DNA from 4 places in the Streptomyces sp. NPDC006197 genome. Region 4 is predicted to be linked to each of the others. Evidence: riboswitches for the same ligand, from Rfam matches in the RefSeq annotation. Region 4 holds a riboswitch; each other region holds the start of a gene.

Region 1 (4,294 bases), on a different contig from region 4:
CATGGCCAACCGCTACCTGGTGCACACCGTCGGACCGGACGGCGAGGAGGGCGAACTCGTCGCCTTCGCCCACCAGAAGAGGATGGCTCTCAAGGAGCACGTCACCTTCTACACCGACGAGTCCCAGCGTCAGGTCCTCTTCACCTTCAAGGCCCGTCAGGTCATCGACCTCGGTGCGACGTACGACGTGGTCGGCGCCTCCGGCACCCGACTGGGCAGCTTCCGGAAGGACTTCGGCGCGTCCCTGCTGCGGAGCACCTGGCACCTGAGCCGGGACGACGAGAAGGGGGAGGCCACCGGGCAGGAGCGGAACCAGGTGGTGGCGCTGCTGCGGCGGGCCTGGGAGTTCCTGCCGTTCGTGGACCTCGTCCCGTTCATCGTGCCGTACCACTTCGACTTCGCCGAGGGCGGCCGGCCCGTCATGTCCGTCGACAAGCTCTTCGGCATCCGGGACCGGTACGTGCTCGACATAGCCGACCCGGAGCTCGACCGGCGGCTCGCCATAGCCCAGACCGTGGCCCTCGACGCCCTGCAGTCCCGCTGACCGAGCCGGGGCCTCGTCGGTCACCGGCGTGCCGAGCCGGCACCGGTCCGCTCGCCGGGTGGGCTTGCCGTCCACGTGGGGCCGCCGTCTGCGAGGGCCGCTGTCCGCCCGGGGCCGCCGTCCCGCCCGGGGCCGCCTTCCGGGGCGCCCCGCCGACGAGGGCGACGCGTCTACCCTGGAAGGACGGGCAGGGGACGGGGCACTCCGTTCCTCCCCGCGCCCGAGCCGCGCACCGGCGGAAGGGCGGCGGATCATGTTCTTCAGCGATCGCACCGACGCGGGGCGGCAGCTCGCCGCCCGGCTCGACCACCTCAAGGGCCATGACGTCGTGGTCCTCGGGCTTCCGCGGGGCGGTGTGCCGGTGGCGGTGGAGGTCGCCGACGCCCTCGACGCGCCGCTCGACATCTGTCTCGTACGGAAGCTCGGTGTGCCGCACCAGCCGGAGCTCGCGATGGGGGCGCTCGGCGAGGGGGGCGTGCGGGTGCTCAACGAACGGGTGCTCCGCGAGACCCGTGTGGGCGACCACGACCTCGCCGCGGTGGAGGAGCGTGAGCACGCCGAGCTCGACCAGCGCGCCCGCCGCTACCGGGGCAGCCGGCCCTCCGTGCCCCTCGACGGGCGGACGGTCGTCGTGGTCGACGACGGGCTGGCGACGGGGGCCACGGCGCTGGCGGCCTGCCGGGTGGTCCGGGCCCGGGGCGCCGCCCGGATCGTCCTCGCCGTCCCGGTGGCGCCACGGGGCTGGACGGCCCGCGTCGGCGACGATGCCGACGAGGCCGTCAGCGTGCACACGCCGGACCTCTTCTTCGCGATCGGGCAGTTCTACCAGGACTTCTCGCAGACACCGGACGCCGAGGTCATCGCCTGCCTGGACCGGAGCAAAGCCGCGCGGAACCCCGACGCGCAGGGCACGGACGTGCGGATCCCGGTCTCCGGCGTCACCCTCGTCGGGCGGCTCGCGGTGCCCGAGGGCGCCGACGGCATCGTCCTGTTCGCCCACGGCAGTGGCAGCAGCCGCCACAGCCCCCGGAACCGGGCGGTCGCGGGGGTGCTCAACCGGGCGGGCCTCGGGACCCTCCTCTTCGACCTGCTGACCGAGGCGGAGGCGGAGGACCGTGAGCGTGTCTTCGACACCCGGCTCCTCGCCGGGCGGCTGGCCGGGGCCACGGAGTGGCTGGCCGGGAGGCCCGGGAGCACGGGACTCCCGCTCGGGTACTTCGGTGCGAGCACGGGCGCGGCCGCCGCGCTGTGGGCGGCCGCCGACCCCGCGTCACCCGTGAGCGCCGTCGTCTCGCGGGGCGGTCGGCCGGACCTCGCGGCCGAGCACCTGGCCCGGGTGCGTGCTCCGACGCTCCTGGTGGTGGGCGGCGCGGACGCGATGGTCCTGGACCTCAACCGGCGGGCCCTGGCCCTGCTGCGCTGCGAGAACCGGCTCGCCGTGGTGGGGGGCGCCGGCCACCTCTTCGAGGAGCCGGGCGCCCTGGAGGAGGTGGCGGACCTCGCCACCTCCTGGTTCGCCGAGCACTTCCGGCGTCAGGGGATCAGTACGCCGAGTTGACGTTGTCGATGGAGCCGTAGCGGTCGGCCGCGTAGTTGCAGGCGGCGGTGATGTTGGCGACCGGGTCGAACAGGTCCATGGAGGTGCCGGGCACGTGGTAGGCGAGGAAGGTCGGCTCGATGACCTGGAGCAGGCCCTTGGAGGGGGTGCCGGCGACCGCGTTGGAGTCCCAGAGGTTGATGGCCTGGGGGTTTCCGGACGACTCGCGCATGACGTTGCGGAGGATCCCGTCGTAGGAGCCGGGGATGCCGTGCTGGCCCATGATGGCCAGGGACTCCCGGATCCAGCCGTCGAGGTTGTCGGCGTAGTTCGTGGCGGCGGCAGGGGCGGCCTGGCCGGCGGCGGGTGCGGCGGCGACGGCCTGCGCGGCGGAGGCGCCCGCACCGGTGGCGACGGCGGGAGCGGCCGGCCGGCGCTCGGAGCGGCTCGCCCGTTCGGTCGTGGCGGACTTCTTCGCCTTCGCCTGCGCGGGGGCGGCCTTGACGGAATCCCGACGAATCGTCAGTTCGAGGCCGGGGCGAATGAGTGACGGGTTGTCACCCACGACGCTCTTGTTGGCACGGTAAAGGCTCTTCCAGCCTCCCTGAATTCCCTTCTTGTGGGCGATCAGGGAAAGCGAGTCGCCACTCACGACGGTGTACGTGCGTGCGGCGGCCGGGGCGGCGGGGGCCTTGGCGGCGGTCTGCGCGGCGGGAGCGGCGAGGGACTGGGCGGCGATCTCGGGGGCGCCGGACACGGGCGCGGCGTCGGCGACGGCCGGGGCGACGAGCGGCAGGGTGAGTGCGGCGCCACTCGTGCCGACCAGGGCGAGGCCTCGGGAGACGGGGCTGCGGCGGGGGCGGCGGTGCTTACCGTGAGCAGGCATGACGGTTTCCTCTCCGGCGCCTGCGGGGTGAGCTGTCGGGTTCGGACGGGAGATGTCCGGCCGCGCGCACGCGGCTTCACCCCGAGCCGTTCCGGATTCCGGACCGGCGTATTCGTGGGTCCCCCGCTCCTGCCGTCGGGTGAAAAGGGAGGTTTACCGAGCGGCGGCAGGATTGGGCGTTCCGCTCGAATGGAGGTGACCGTAGGCCAGTAATGCGACGGATAACAAGGGGGAGGTGTCTCTGGTATCCGGAAATGGATCACGGAATTCGGTTAATTCAAGATCGATGCCGTCCGGGAGGCGTTGAACTTCCTTGCCCAGTACGGGGTGGGGGAGGGGGTCGCCGGACTGTCGGGCCGTGTGAGTGAGCCGTGTCACTCGAAGCGCAATGTCCCATTTGTTGCTTAATTCCTTTCATGGGTAAATAGGATGGTAATTCATATGGTGGGGTGTTCGTCGAGAAGGGGAGAGGTGGCGCGGAGGTGGCGACTCTCCGTGTGGAGGCGAAAGCCGCGAAACCGACATTCCGTCTTGAAGGATGGAGGGAGCCGACTCAGGAGACACCCCCATGCCGCCCTCCACCTCCCTGCTCAGCCCCGACGCCCTCGACCGCGAGGCGGCCGCCCTCTTCGAGAGCGCCACCTGGCAGCGGATCGTCACGGACTGGACCGCCCCCCAGGAGCCGCCGCCGGCGGAGGAGGGCTGGCGGGCGCTGCTCAGCGTGCCGGTGGACCGGCTCGTGGCCGACGCCCTGGCCTCCCTGCCTCCCAAGCTCCCCTCCGAGCGCCGCATCCCGGGGCGGCTCGGAGCCGTGCTGCCGGACCGGCTGCACACCTGGCGCCGCATCGGCCAGGCCGAGCTCCGTCCCTCGGTCCACCTCGGCTACGCGCGCCTGGTGCTGACGGAGTGGGGCTGGCAGAACGCCCCGTACAAGCTGCGTGACGTGCGTGGCGCCCGGTGCGTCTGCGGGGCCCTCCTCGCCGCCCACCGGCTCGGCTACGGCAGCGCCGACACCATGAACGAGGCGGCCGCCTGGATCATGACCGAACTGCGGTCGCGCGGGTGGCAGGGGCTGATCGGGCCGTGGAACAGGGCCCCCGGCCGCACCGGAGCCGACGCCGTGGCGCTCCTCGACGCCACGGTCCGCCGCGCCGCGCACGCCGGCCGCTGACGCCACGCCACGCCGGTGCCACGCTGGTGCCGCGCCGGTGCCGGGCGGCGACCGGAAGGCCGCTGCCCGGCACGCGGGGGAGGGGGTCAGCCGCTGACGCTCGGGGCTCCGGTCTCGATGTGTCCGGTGTACCGGCGCGACCAGCTTCCGTCGATG
Region 2 (4,294 bases), on a different contig from region 4:
GAGCCGCTGCGAGCAGTACGAGCAGTCCTCGGGACAGAGACCGGACTTCAGGTTGACCAGGTAGTTCAGCTTCACCCGGCGCCCGAACCACTGACGGCGCACCTTGCCGGCCGCCGCCACCACCTCGAGCAGTTCGTCGTCGGAGGTCGCCAGCACGGCGAGCGCTTCTTCACGGGTCGGCAGCTCGCGCCGCAGCCCCTTCTCCACCAGCGTGTTCAGCAGGTCCATAACCGCAGATCCTTGCCTACCGCCCGCCCCCGGGCCAAGGAGGAACCGAACAAACGCCCCCGATCGAGGTGTGTGGATGACCACATCCCGACCTCGGCACGCTGCGGTTAGGGTCTGTGCGCTGCCTACAAAAGGATCGCCGCATGCCACGGGACGACGACGCACGGGCCGCGGACCCGCGCCGCACCGCCTTCGACTGGACCGACGCCGAGGCGCGCCGCCGGGCCGAGGCCGGTCTCGTCCGGACGCTGCGGCCCCGGGCTGCCGAGTCGGACCTCCTGGACCTGGCGGGCAACGACTACCTCGGCCTCACCCGCCGCGCCGAGGTCACCGAGGCGGCGGCCGAGGCGGCCAGGCGCTGGGGCGCCGGCTCCACCGGCTCGCGGCTCGTCACCGGCACCACCCGGCTGCACACCCGGCTGGAGCGCGAACTCGCCGAGTTCTGCGGCTTCGAAGCGGCCCTCGTCTTCTCCTCCGGCTACACCGCGAACCTCGCCGCGCTCACCGCGCTCGGCGGCCGGGACTCCCTGATCGTCTCCGACGCCTCCAACCACGCCTCGATCGTGGACGGCTGCCGCCTCGCGCGCGCCGAGACCGCCGTCGTCCCCCACACCGACGCCGAGGCCGTCGCCAAGACCCTGGACGCGCACCCGGGACGCCGGGCCCTGGTCGTCAGCGACTCCGTCTTCTCCGTCGACGGCGACAAGGCCCCGCTCCCGGGGCTCGCCGAGGCCTGTCGCGCGCACGGCGCCGGACTGGTCGTCGACGACGCCCACGGCTTCGGCGTCCTCGGCGACGGCGGCCGGGGCGCCCTGCACGAGGCCGGGCTCGCGGGCGACGAGGACGTCGTCGCCACCCTCACCCTCTCCAAGTCCCTGGGCAGTCAGGGCGGTGCCGTCCTCGGCCCGGCCCGGGTGATCGAGCACCTGGTGAACGCGGCCCGCACCTTCATCTTCGACACCGGGCTCGCCCCGGCCGCCGCGGGCGGAGCGCTCGCGAGCCTGCGCCTGATCGCGGCCGAACCGGGCCTCGCCGAGCGGGCCCGCGCCGTCGCCGGGGCGCTGCACCGGCTGCTCACGGAGGCCGGGCTCACCTCCGCCCGGCCCGACGCGGCCGTCGTCTCGGTCCACGCGCCCTCCCCGGAGGCGGCGCTGCGCTGGGCGGCGGACTGCCGCGAACAGGGCCTCGCCGTCGGTTGTTTCCGGCCCCCGTCCGTCCCCGACGGCATCTCGCGGCTGCGCCTCACGGCCCGGGCCGATCTGACGGACGCGGAGATCGGGCGCGCGGTGGAGACGATCCTGCGGACCGCCCCGGCGTTCTGACGACCCGTCGGGAGGTCCAAGGACGTTCCCCGGCAGCAGAGTTCACCGCTTCGGGCGACAGATGGGGACATATCTTGGTGGAACGCCTGCCGGGGCGGCACGATCGGTGGGACCCTGACGCGTAGCGCGATCCGGGGCCGAAGCCCCGGCGGGAAAGGGACAGCGTCGCCATGGCAGACCACCAGGAAGCATCCGTCACGCTGCCGAGCAACCCCGCGTCGGTCCCCACCGCCCGGCGGTACGTCGCGGAGGTCCTCGACGGATGGGGCCTCGACGGTGCCGACGACCTGGCGGACGCGATCCGCCTGATGGTCTCGGAACTGGCCACCAACGCCGTCCTGCACACCTTCGGGCAGTCGCCCACCTTCACGGTCGACGTCCGCCTGGAGCGCGAGGAGCGCCTCCACATCGGCGTCACCGACAGCCATCCGCGCTGGCCGCGCCGTCTTCCGGCGGCGGTCCAGCAGGACAACGGCCGGGGCATGGTCATCATCCGCTCCCTGGCGGCGGAGGCGGGCGGCCGTCTCTCGGTCACTCCGACCGAGGAGGGCGGCAAGACCGTCTGGATCACGCTCCCGTGGACCCAGGCGGCCGCTTCGTACGTCTAGGGCCTGTCCGGCGGATCAGGGTCGGCAAGACGCCCCCTAGGGGTTGTTCCCCGGCGCAGGGGTGCGGCGGCGCCACCGCACCCCCGGGGCGGGGTCACAGGCCCCCGAGGCCCGAGACCGGGTCAGTGCCCGGCGGGCGTCGTCATCGGACGCGGCCGTAGTAGACCTTCGACGACCAGATCTTGTCGAGCTTCACCCAGGATCCCGTCTTGGGTGAGTGCCAGATCTTCCCGCTGCCGGCGTAGATGCCCACGTGGTAGACCCTCCCGCCGGAGTGGAAGAAGACCAGGTCCCCCTTCTGTCTGCTGGACGCGGAGATGTGCCGGGTCTTGTTGTACTGCTGCTGCGCGGTGCGAGGCAGCGACTTGCCCGCCTTCTTGTACGCGTAGAGCGTCAGACCGGAGCAGTCGAACCGGGAGGGTCCGGCGCTCCCGTACCGATAGGGGGCTCCCTTCTTGGACGCGGCGACGCTCAGTGCCTTGTTCGCGTAGGTGGTCACTGCCTGGGCCTCGGGTGCCGCACCGGGTGCGAGCATCGTGCCGCCGACGGCGGCGAGGGTGAGAGCCGAGACGGCTCCGGCCCGGGACAGCAGGGACGGGACGTGCATCTGCGCAGTCATGCGCAACCCTTCGTCAGCCGCCTGCGAAGGATGACCTGTCGGGTTCGGGCTGGCGAAGATGCCCGGCCGCGGCTGCGGCTTCACCCCAAGGGACGGCCCCGCTGCGGAAACAGCGCGTACGTCCCGTACTGCTCGGGTCCTCCACTCCTGCCGATCCACTCCTGTCGACCAGACGTCCGGGACGGCGGCAGGACTCGGCGTCCGCCCGGACCGCCCCGCCTCGGATGGCGGGGGCTTGTCGTCGACAGGGATCTTGACCTACACCCAGGTCGAAATCCGAGTTGAAACGGCCATATGTGAGGCTCCTCACGACTGATCCATTCGGGTGGACAGGTTGCTTTCGTGATCCTCGGAGGTTTGGCCCACGAGCCCCGCACCAGCGGTGGAACGCCCCATTCCGCCAGATGCGTACACCTGTTGCGCAACTCACCCCGCACATATGTCGACTCGTCGACTACGCCGAACGAGGGAGCGATCCTGCGCTGCTTGTCGGCCGTACGGACCTCGACACGACATGCCGGAATGTCAACTCGCCCGTGCGCGGGGGACGGTGACGCGGTCGGCGCGACGCTCGCCGTCCAACACCCGCAGGGCGCGCGCCAGGGTGTCCGCGTGCACCTCGCTCTCGCCCCGCATATGCATGACCGTCAGAGCCTCGCGCAGCGCCTCCGCGCGCCCCACCAGCGCTTGTGCCGCCCGTAGTGCCCCATAGGTATGCGTACCCCTGGATGGGTTGATCTTCCCCAGGAGGTCGACGACTTCGAGGTACGCGTCGATCAACTCGCCCTCGGCCCGCGTCAGTGCGGGCAGCGGAGGCAGCTCGGGCACCACGGCCGGCTCACCGCGCCGCGCCGGCGTCGCGCCGGCTCGTGATCACGTGGTCCACCAGCCCGTACGCGACGGCCGCGGGTGCGTCCAGGACGGTGAGGCGGTCCAGGTCGGCGTCGATCCGGTCCCGGCTCTGCCCGGTGTACTCGGTGAGCATCCCGGCCGTCAGGGCGCGCAGCCGGAGCAGCTCGCGGGCGTGGATGTCGAGGTCGCTCGGCTGTCCCTGGAGGGGCTCGTCCATGGCCGGCTGCCGGAGGGTGATCCGGGCGCCGGGGAGGACGTGCCGCTTGCCGGGGGTGCCGGCGGCGAGCAGGACGGCGGCGGTGGCCACGGCCTGCCCCAGGCAGGTGGTCTCCACGTCGCAGGCGAGCGTCCGCATCGTGTCGTGGATGGCGGTCATGGCGCTGATCGAGCCGCCGGGGGAGTTGATGTAGAGCGCGATGTCCTGATCCGGGGCCGCGTATTCGAGGTGCAGGAACTGGGCGATGACGTCGTTGGCCGAGGTCTCGTCGATCGGCGTGCCGAGGAAGACGATCCGGGATTCGAGGAGCTTCGAGTACGGGTCGAGGGTCCGGGTTCCGAAGCTCGTCCGCTCCGTGAACTCGGGCAGGACATGGCGGGCGTCCATGGCTGAGCACCTCCAGCTGTCTGTAAAAAATGTACAGGACGTACAGGCCGTAAGATGGGGA
Region 3 (4,294 bases), on a different contig from region 4:
TCGACCCGGCGCAGACGCTCGCGTGGGTCGAGAAGTACTTCGGCTCCATCCCGGCCCACGACGGCAAGCCCGAGCCGCGCTCCGGCGACCTGCCCGAGGTCATCGGCGAGCAGCTGCGCGAGGTCGTCGAGGAGGAGGTCCCGGCGCGTGCGCTGATGGCCGCCTACCGGCTGCCGCACGACGGCACGCGCGAGTGCGACGCCGCCGACCTGGCCCTGACGGTCCTGGGCGGCGGGGAGTCCTCCCGGCTGCACAACCGCCTGGTCCGCCGCGACCGTACGGCCGTCGCCGCGGGCTTCGGCCTGCTGCGGCTCGCCGGGGCGCCCTCGCTGGGCTGGCTGGACGTCAAGACCTCCGGGGGCGTCGAGGTCCCGCGGATCGAGGCGGCCGTCGACGAGGAGCTGGCCCGGTTCGCCGAGGAGGGCCCCACGCCCGAGGAGATGGAGCGCGCGCAGGCCCAGTTGGAGCGGGAGTGGCTGGACCGGCTCGGGACCGTCGCCGGTCGCGCCGACGAACTGTGCCGGTTCGCCGTGCTGTTCGGCGACCCGCAGCTCGCCCTGACCGCCGTCGACCGCGTCCTGGCCGTCACCGCCGAGGAGGTGCGGGCGGTCGCCGCGGCCAAGCTGCGTCCCGACAACCGCGCGGTGCTCGTCTACGAGCCCCTGGCGACCGAGCAGAGCGAGAACGCCGACGGCGACGAGGAAGAGGGAGCGGACCAGTGACCGACGCTGCCGTGTCTTTGACCAGCATGGACTTCCATCCGCAGCCCCGGCCGGGCGCAGCCAGGCCGTGGGCCTTCCCGGCCCCGGACCGCGGGAAGCTGGACAACGGTCTGACCGTGCTCACCAGCCACCGCCCCGGCCAGCAGGTCGTCGCCGTGGAGATCTTCCTGCCGGCCCCGCTGGACGCCGAGCCCGCCGGTCTCGACGGTGTCGCCACCATCATGGCCCGCGCGCTCTCCGAGGGCACCGACCAGCACAGCGCCGAGGAGTTCGCGGCCGAGCTGGAGCGCTGCGGCGCCACGCTCGACGCGCACGCCGACCACCCGGGCGTACGGGTCTCCCTGGAGGTCCCGGTCTCCCGGCTGCCCAAGGCGCTCGGCCTGCTCGCCGAGGCCCTGATCGCCCCGGCGTTCCTGGAGACCGAGATCGAGCGCCTGGTGCGCAACCGTCTCGACGAGATCCCGCACGAGACGGCCAACCCGGCGCGCCGCGCGGCCAAGCAGCTCTCCAAGGAGCTGTTCCCGGCGGAGTCCCGGATGTCCCGGCCGCGCCAGGGCACCGAGGAGACCGTCGCCGCGATCGACGCCGCCGCCGTCCGCGCCTTCTTCGACGCATACGTCCGGCCGGGCACGGCCACCGCGGTGGTCGTCGGCGACCTGACCGGGGTCGACCTCGACAAGGTCCTCGCCGAGACGCTGGGCGCCTGGACCGGTGAGCCGGCCGAGCCCCTCCCGATGCCGCCGATCACCGCCGACGACACCGGACGGGTCGTCATCGTGGACCGCCCCGGCGCCGTCCAGACGCAGCTGCTGATCGGCCGGATCGGCCCCGACCGGCACGACCGCGTCTGGGCGGCCCAGGTCCTCGGCACGTACTGCCTCGGCGGCACCCTGACCTCCCGTCTGGACCGGGTCCTGCGCGAGGAGAAGGGCTACACGTACGGCGTGCGGGCCTTCGGCCAGGTGCTCCGCTCGGACGCCGAGGGGAACGGCGCCGCGATGCTCGCCATCAGCGGATCCGTCGACACCCCCAACACGGGCCCGGCTCTCGAGGACCTGTGGAAGGTGCTGCGCACCCTCGCCGCCGAGGGCCTCACCGACGCGGAGCGCGAGACCGCCGTGCAGAACCTCGTCGGGGTGGCGCCCCTCAAGTACGAGACGGCCGCCTCGGTCGCCGGGACGCTCGCCGACCAGGTCGAGCAGCACCTCCCGGACGACTTCCAGGCCCAGTTGTACGCGCGCCTGGCCGAGACCGGCACCGTCGAGGCGACGGCCGCCGTGGTCAGCGCCTTCCCGGTGGACCGGCTCGTCACCGTGCTCGTCGGTGACGCGGCGCAGATCGCGGAGCCGGTGCGTGCGCTCGGCATCGGTGAAGTGACCGTCGTGACGGGCTGATTCCGGCTCCGAGGCGACAACGGGAGGGCCCCGACGGCATAGTTCGTCGGGGTCCTCCGCTTTGTCCGTATTGGGATCAAGGGTGATCGTTTGCCCTGTGGCATGTCTTACAAAAGTCGTGTCCGGTTGGTGATTGAAAGACGATCCGCATAGCGTCGGGGCGGCTGTTCGTCAGTTGCACGTGCCGCAACCGCGGCATCGGACAGTCATCGCCGAGTCCCCGTCAGGCGCGAGCCTGGGGAGCCGGGGACCCGCACGCAGTCCCTGGGGTGAATCGGGCGCCTTCGTCTCGTACGGAGGGGCTCGTAGGAGACCTTCCTGCTCCGAACCCGTCAGCTAACCCGGTAGGCGAGAAGGAAGGAAAGGATCAGCCCTTACATGGCGTTCACCCGTGCCACCGGGAAGCATCGTGCTCCGAGCCGGATGGCGCGCCGCAGCGCGGGCATCGCCGGCGCCGCGACGCTCGCCACCACCGGCGTCATCGGAACCCTCGCCTCCCCGGCGCTCGCCGCCGACACGGACCACCGCTCCGTCGAGGACACCGGTCTCACCCAGGTGATCACCGAGGACTCCCTCGTCGACCGGATCAACGCCCAGGCCGCCGCCCAGGAGCAGGAGGCCGACGAGGCCATCGCCAAGGCGAAGGTCCAGGCCGAGGCGAAGCGCAAGGCCGAGGCCCGCGCCAAGGAGATCCGCCTGGAGCGCGAGCGCGCCGCCCGCGAGGCCGAGCGCCGCCGCCTGGCCTCCTTCCAGCTTCCCGTCGCCGGCTCGTACGTCTCCACCGGCTACAAGACCGGCGGCTCGCTCTGGTCCTCCGGCAGCCACTCCGGCGTCGACTTCCACGCCGCCTACGGCACCCGGGTCGTCTCCGTCGGCTCCGGCACCGTCGTCGAGGCCGGCTGGGGCGGCGCGTACGGCAACAACATCGTCATCCGGATGAACGACGGCACGTACACCCAGTACGGGCACCTCTCCTCCATCGGGGTCTACGTCGGCCAGACCGTCGAGCCGGGCCAGCAGATAGGCATCTCGGGCTCGACCGGCAACTCCACCGGGCCGCACCTCCACTTCGAGGCGCGCACGAGCCCCGAGTACGGCTCGGACATCAACCCGATCGCGTACCTCCGCGCCCGCGGCGTCAACGTCTGATCCCGCCCGCCGCGCACCGCGTCGCAAAAGCCCCGGCTCGTACTGAGCCGGGGCTTTTCGCTGACCGGAAGACGGCCATGGATTCCGTCGGGGCATCGGAAATTCCGGCGTGCTGCAATAGAGTCGAAGATCGGCGCAGAACAGGCGCCGCTCGAATTGTCTCGCGCGCACCAAGGCGGAGGTCGGACATGCGCATTCCCGCGCATTCGGTATGCACGGCGATCCGGGACGACATCGTCTCCGGCGTGTTCGAGTGGGGTGCTCGGCTGACCGAGGAGCAACTCGCCCGCCGGTACGGGGTCTCCCGGGTCCCGGTCCGCGAGGCGCTGCGCACCCTGGAGTCCGAGGGCTTCGTCGTCACCCGCCGTCACGCGGGCGCCCAGGTCGCGGAGCCGACCGAGCAGGAGGCCGCCGATCTCCTCGACATGCGGGCGCTGCTCGAACCGCTGGGCGCCGCCCGGGCCGCGCAGCGGCGCACCGAGGCGCACCTCAAGGTGCTGCGCGGCCTGGTCAGGCTGGGGCAGGAGCGGGCCAGGCGCGGCCAGGGCGAGGACCTGCGCTCGCTCGGAGGCTGGTTCCACGAGACCCTGGCGCAGGCCTCCGGGAGCCCGGCCCTCACGGCGCTGCTCACCCAGCTGCGGCACAAGATCGCCTGGACGCACGTCGTGGAGCAGCCCGTCCAGCCGGTGGAGGCCTGGGCGGAGCACGGCGCGATCGTGGACGCAGTGGCGCGCGGCGACGCCGAGCGGGCGCGGGCGCTGACCGCGCTGCACGCGGAGCGCTCACTGCCGCTGCACCGGCTGAAGAATCCGGGGCGCGGCCGTGTGAGGGTCCCGCAACATCCCGTCAACACGACGAGTGCCCGGAATTAACACGCGCGCCGTATAAAGACAAAAGGCATTCGGGCCGGGTTTTCGTGCTGCCCGGAAACGTGTCTTTCTCTGTCGGGAACAGGGTCAGGGAAAGCGAATGGCCGTGGGCGGGGGGATTAGGACCGGCCCCGGCCTTGGTAGGGCGGGGGGGCCGGGG
Region 4 (4,294 bases):
AACTGCTGCGGTACGACGGGCCCGTGGAGATGGCCACCTGGCGGTACGCGACGCGGGCGCTGACCATCGGCGGCCAGGAGATCCCGGCGGGCGACCCGGTGCTCGTGGTGCTCGCCGCCGCCGACCGGGACCCGGAGCGGTTCGAGGGGCCGGACACGCTCGACCTCGCCCGGCGCGACAACCAGCACCTCGGCTACGGGCACGGCATCCACTACTGCCTGGGCGCGCCGCTCGCCCGCCTCGAAGGGCAGACGGCGCTCGCGACCCTGCTGACCCGGCTGCCGGACCTGCGACTTGCCGCCGATCCGGCCGAACTGCGGTGGCGCGGTGGGCTCATCATGCGTGGTTTGCGCACGCTTCCGGTGGAGTTCTCCCCTTCCGTACCGGTCCTGGTCACTGAGGGTCCATCAGAAATGTGATCTTCGTGTGATCGTGGCGCCATCGACTTGTGACGGACGTTCGAATGCGGCTACGTTTCCCGGCAGTCTCAGCCGTCACGCGAAAGGCGCTCTTATGCGTTCCGGGAACGGACGACACCGTCGCCCCCGTCAGGCCCCCGCCATCGTCGTCGCCGCGGGCGTGACCGGATCCGCCATGGCACTGCCGTTGCTCGCCACCGGATCCGCCTCCGCCGCCGACGCCGCCACCTGGGACCGGGTCGCCGAGTGCGAGTCCGGTGGCCAGTGGAGCGCCAACTTCGGCAACGGGATGTACGGCGGCCTCCAGTTCACCCAGGACAGCTGGGAGCGCAACGGCGGCCTCGCCTACGCGCCCAGCCCCGACCTGGCCAGCCGCGCCCAGCAGATCGCGGTGGCCGAGAAGGCGCTCGCCAAGGGCAGCACCGAGTGGGCCACCTGCGCGCCGATCGCCGGTCTGACCAACGACGGCAGGGCCACCGGCGTGAACCCCGGCCCGACCGTCGTCCCGACGGCGCCCACCGGCCCCCTTCCCGAGTCCGGCCGCACCGCCGGGACGCCGACGGCCCCCACGGGGACCACCGGGACGACGGACCGGTCCGCCACCTCCGCGACCCCCACGGCGCCGACCACGCCGACCGCTCCGGCGACCTCCGCCACGCCGACCGCGCCGGCCACGTCCACCGCGCCCGCCGCGCCGACGACTCCGGGCACCCCCGACGCGTCCGTTACGCCCGGTACACCGGATTCGTCCGGCACGCCGGAGACTGACGCACCGTCGGCCACGCCCGGCACCGGCAAGCACCGGGGCGAGGCCGCTCCGGAGGAATCCGGCGAGACGGACAGCTCGCCCGAATCGGGTCGACACGCTTCGAGTGCGGACAAGGCGGGAGAAAAGGTCGACGCCACGCCCGCGACTGACGAGGCGAAGGATTCGGGCGCAACGGACAGTCAGGACACTACGGGCGAATACACCGTGCGTCCGGGTGACAGCCTGTCCGGCATTGCGCAGGAGAACGAACTCCCCGGAGGCTGGACCGCCCTCTACGACGCCAACCGGCAGACGGTGGGCACCGATCCGAACCTCATCCTCCCTGGTCAGAGCCTTGACCTGACGGTGGGTTCGACAACGGCAGCCGGTTAGTTCGCGGGCTTATGTCCGGTTCTGGGCAAGTGAGACATGGGTCTCTTCGCCCCAACTGGCGTGTCGCGTCCGCAAACTTTGCTTCCGTCACCTCTCACCTGCGCAAACACCGCCCGCCGGAGGGTGGACAAGGGCGATTTTTCCCCGATGAGCCTCTTTGAACTTCCGGCGGGTCTGTGTCTACGGTCGTCACCGCTCGCCACCGCGGGCCCCGTCGACCGAAACGCCGAATCCTGCCGTCGGCCGATGGGAACAGTCGTCGCGCAAGCGCCGAAGGCAGGAGTGGGGGACCCAAGGTAAGTGCCGGTCCCGGCCGTTGAGACAGACGGCCGACGACCGGCTTGGGGTGAAGCCGCGTGCAAGGACACGCGGCCGGGCAACTTTCCGGCCCGAACCCGACAGCTCACCTCACAGGCGTCGGTGAGGAGAATCCCCATGCTGTTTTCCGCCAAGGGCAAACACCGTCGTCCCTCCAAGGCCACCCAGGTCGCCGCGCTCGTCGGCGTCACCGGCATCGCCGTCGCCGCCCCGCTGATGACCGCGGGCACCGCCTCGGCCGCCACCTCCGCCGAGTGGGACACCGTCGCCCAGTGCGAGTCCGGCGGCAACTGGGCCATCAACACCGGCAACGGCTTCTACGGCGGCCTGCAGTTCACCAACTCCACCTGGGCCGCCTTCGGTGGCACCGCCTACGCCCCGCGCGCCGACCTGGCGTCGAAGTCCCAGCAGATCGCCGTCGCCGAGAAGGTCCTCGCGGGCCAGGGCAAGGGCGCGTGGCCGAGCTGCGGCGTCGGCCTCTCCGGTGCCTCCTACGACGGCGGCGCCGCCGAGAGCGCCCCGCAGCAGAGCGAGCCCCAGCAGGCCGCCCCGCAGCAGGCCGCCCCGAAGCAGCAGGCCGCCCCGAAGCAGCAGGAGCGTCGCGCCGAGCAGCCGACCACCCGCAGCGAGCAGCGCAAGGCCCCCAAGACCGTCACCACCCCGACCGGCGAGAAGGTCAAGAAGGGCGACGGCGAGTACAAGGTCGTCACCGGCGACACCCTCAGCAAGATCGCCCAGGCGCACGGCGTCAAGGGCGGCTGGGCCAAGCTCTTCGAGCTGAACAAGGACGTCGTCGAGAACGCCGACCTCATCTACCCGGGCCAGCAGCTCCACCTGAAGTGAGTCCGGCGGCTCGCGTGAGTCCGGCGGCTCACGCGGCCCCGACGACCCTCCCGCGGTGACCACCCCGGTCCGGCGTGCCCTTCCCCCGTGCGCGCCGGACCGGGGTTCCCCGTTTCCGGGGAACGTGGCGGTTTCAGCGGTTACTGTCCAGTAGATCCGGGGTCCTTCGTCCCGGGATGCGTGCCCTTGGGTCCTTTTTCGTCCCAGCGGGCGGGCGCCCGGCTGGCCGGAGCCCCCGAGCCGGTTAGGCTCTTGTCGCAAGGCCAAGCGACCCTGCACCGACCTTGCGTCACATCCAGCGTCACATCCCAGAAGGAGATGCTCGTGCCGTCCATCGACGTCGTCGTAGCCCGGGAAATCCTGGACTCCCGAGGCAACCCCACGGTCGAGGTCGAGGTCGGCCTCGACGACGGCAGCACCGGCCGTGCTGCCGTTCCGTCCGGTGCCTCCACCGGTGCCTTCGAGGCCATCGAGCTCCGCGACGGTGACCCCAACCGTTACCAGGGCAAGGGTGTCGAGAAGGCCGTCCTCGCCGTCATCGAGCAGATCGGCCCGGAGCTCGTCGGCTACGACGCCACCGAGCAGCGCCTGATCGACCAGGCCATGTTCGACCTGGACGCGACCGAGAACAAGGGCTCGCTCGGCGCCAACGCCATCCTCGGCGTCTCCCTCGCCGTCGCGCACGCCGCCTCCGAGGCCAGCGACCTCCCGCTCTTCCGCTACCTGGGCGGCCCGAACGCGCACCTGCTGCCCGTTCCGATGATGAACATCCTCAACGGCGGTTCGCACGCGGACTCCAACGTGGACATCCAGGAGTTCATGATCGCCCCGATCGGCGCGGAGTCCTTCTCCGAGGCCCTCCGCTGGGGTGCGGAGATCTACCACACCCTCAAGAGCGTCCTGAAGCGCAAGGGCCTCTCCACCGGCCTCGGCGACGAGGGCGGCTTCGCCCCGAACCTGGAGTCGAACCGCGCCGCCCTCGACCTCATCGTCGAGGCCATCAAGGAGGCCGGCTACACCCCGGGCACCGACGTGGCGCTCGCGCTCGACGTCGCCGCCTCCGAGTTCTACAAGGACGGCGCGTACGAGTTCGAGGGCAAGTCCCGCTCGGCCGCCGAGATGACCGAGTACTACGAGGAGCTCGTCTCCGCGTACCCGATGGTCTCCATCGAGGACCCGCTGTTCGAGGACGACTGGGACGGCTGGAAGATCCTCACCGACAAGCTGGGCTCCAAGGTCCAGATCGTCGGCGACGACCTCTTCGTCACCAACCCGGAGCGCCTGGCCCGCGGCATCGAGGAGGGCACCGCGAACGCCCTCCTGGTCAAGGTCAACCAGATCGGCTCGCTGACCGAGACCCTCGACGCCGTCGAGCTCGCCCAGCGCAACGGCTTCAAGTGCATGATGTCCCACCGCTCCGGCGAGACCGAGGACGTCACCATCGCCGACCTCGCCGTCGCCGTGAACTGCGGTCAGATCAAGACCGGCGCCCCGGCCCGCTCGGACCGCGTCGCCAAGTACAACCAGCTGCTGCGCATCGAGGAGATCCTCGACGACGCCGCGGTCTACGCCG

The links. Region 4 has a riboswitch for cyclic di-AMP ahead of ABZ318_RS09540 (transglycosylase family protein). Riboswitches for the same ligand answer to the same signal wherever they lie in the genome.
Region 1: it holds a riboswitch for cyclic di-AMP, as region 4 does, so the genes downstream of both, ABZ318_RS10535 (LysM peptidoglycan-binding domain-containing protein) here and ABZ318_RS09540 (transglycosylase family protein) in region 4, are expected to answer to the same signal.
Region 2: it holds a riboswitch for cyclic di-AMP, as region 4 does, so the genes downstream of both, ABZ318_RS05180 (C40 family peptidase) here and ABZ318_RS09540 (transglycosylase family protein) in region 4, are expected to answer to the same signal.
Region 3: it holds a riboswitch for cyclic di-AMP, as region 4 does, so the genes downstream of both, ABZ318_RS21090 (M23 family metallopeptidase) here and ABZ318_RS09540 (transglycosylase family protein) in region 4, are expected to answer to the same signal.

The regions. Positions count from the first base shown of each region.
Region 1 covers NZ_JBEXSZ010000024.1:21,054-25,347, forward strand. Annotated here, with positions in the region: gene ABZ318_RS10525 (hypothetical protein) at 1-544, shown strand, start outside; gene ABZ318_RS10530 (phosphoribosyltransferase family protein) at 798-2,102, shown strand; gene ABZ318_RS10535 (LysM peptidoglycan-binding domain-containing protein) at 2,086-2,967, opposite strand; cyclic di-AMP (ydaO/yuaA leader) riboswitch at 2,972-3,156, opposite strand; gene ABZ318_RS10540 (hypothetical protein) at 3,536-4,138, shown strand; gene ABZ318_RS10545 (phosphocholine-specific phospholipase C) at 4,225-4,294, opposite strand, start outside.
Region 2 covers NZ_JBEXSZ010000010.1:64,646-68,939, reverse strand. Annotated here, with positions in the region: gene bioB (biotin synthase BioB) at 1-228, opposite strand, end outside; gene ABZ318_RS05190 (8-amino-7-oxononanoate synthase) at 372-1,550, shown strand; gene ABZ318_RS05185 (ATP-binding protein) at 1,721-2,158, shown strand; gene ABZ318_RS05180 (C40 family peptidase) at 2,301-2,777, opposite strand; cyclic di-AMP (ydaO/yuaA leader) riboswitch at 2,781-2,902, opposite strand; gene ABZ318_RS05175 (hypothetical protein) at 3,303-3,608, opposite strand; gene ABZ318_RS05170 (ATP-dependent Clp protease proteolytic subunit) at 3,616-4,233, opposite strand.
Region 3 covers NZ_JBEXSZ010000065.1:38,908-43,201, forward strand. Annotated here, with positions in the region: gene ABZ318_RS21080 (pitrilysin family protein) at 1-722, shown strand, start outside; gene ABZ318_RS21085 (pitrilysin family protein) at 719-2,116, shown strand; cyclic di-AMP (ydaO/yuaA leader) riboswitch at 2,317-2,482, shown strand; gene ABZ318_RS21090 (M23 family metallopeptidase) at 2,495-3,265, shown strand; gene ABZ318_RS21095 (GntR family transcriptional regulator) at 3,454-4,137, shown strand.
Region 4 covers NZ_JBEXSZ010000021.1:49,153-53,446, reverse strand. Annotated here, with positions in the region: gene ABZ318_RS09550 (cytochrome P450) at 1-419, shown strand, start outside; gene ABZ318_RS09545 (transglycosylase family protein) at 595-1,560, shown strand; cyclic di-AMP (ydaO/yuaA leader) riboswitch at 1,819-1,992, shown strand; gene ABZ318_RS09540 (transglycosylase family protein) at 1,996-2,721, shown strand; gene eno (phosphopyruvate hydratase) at 3,040-4,294, shown strand, end outside.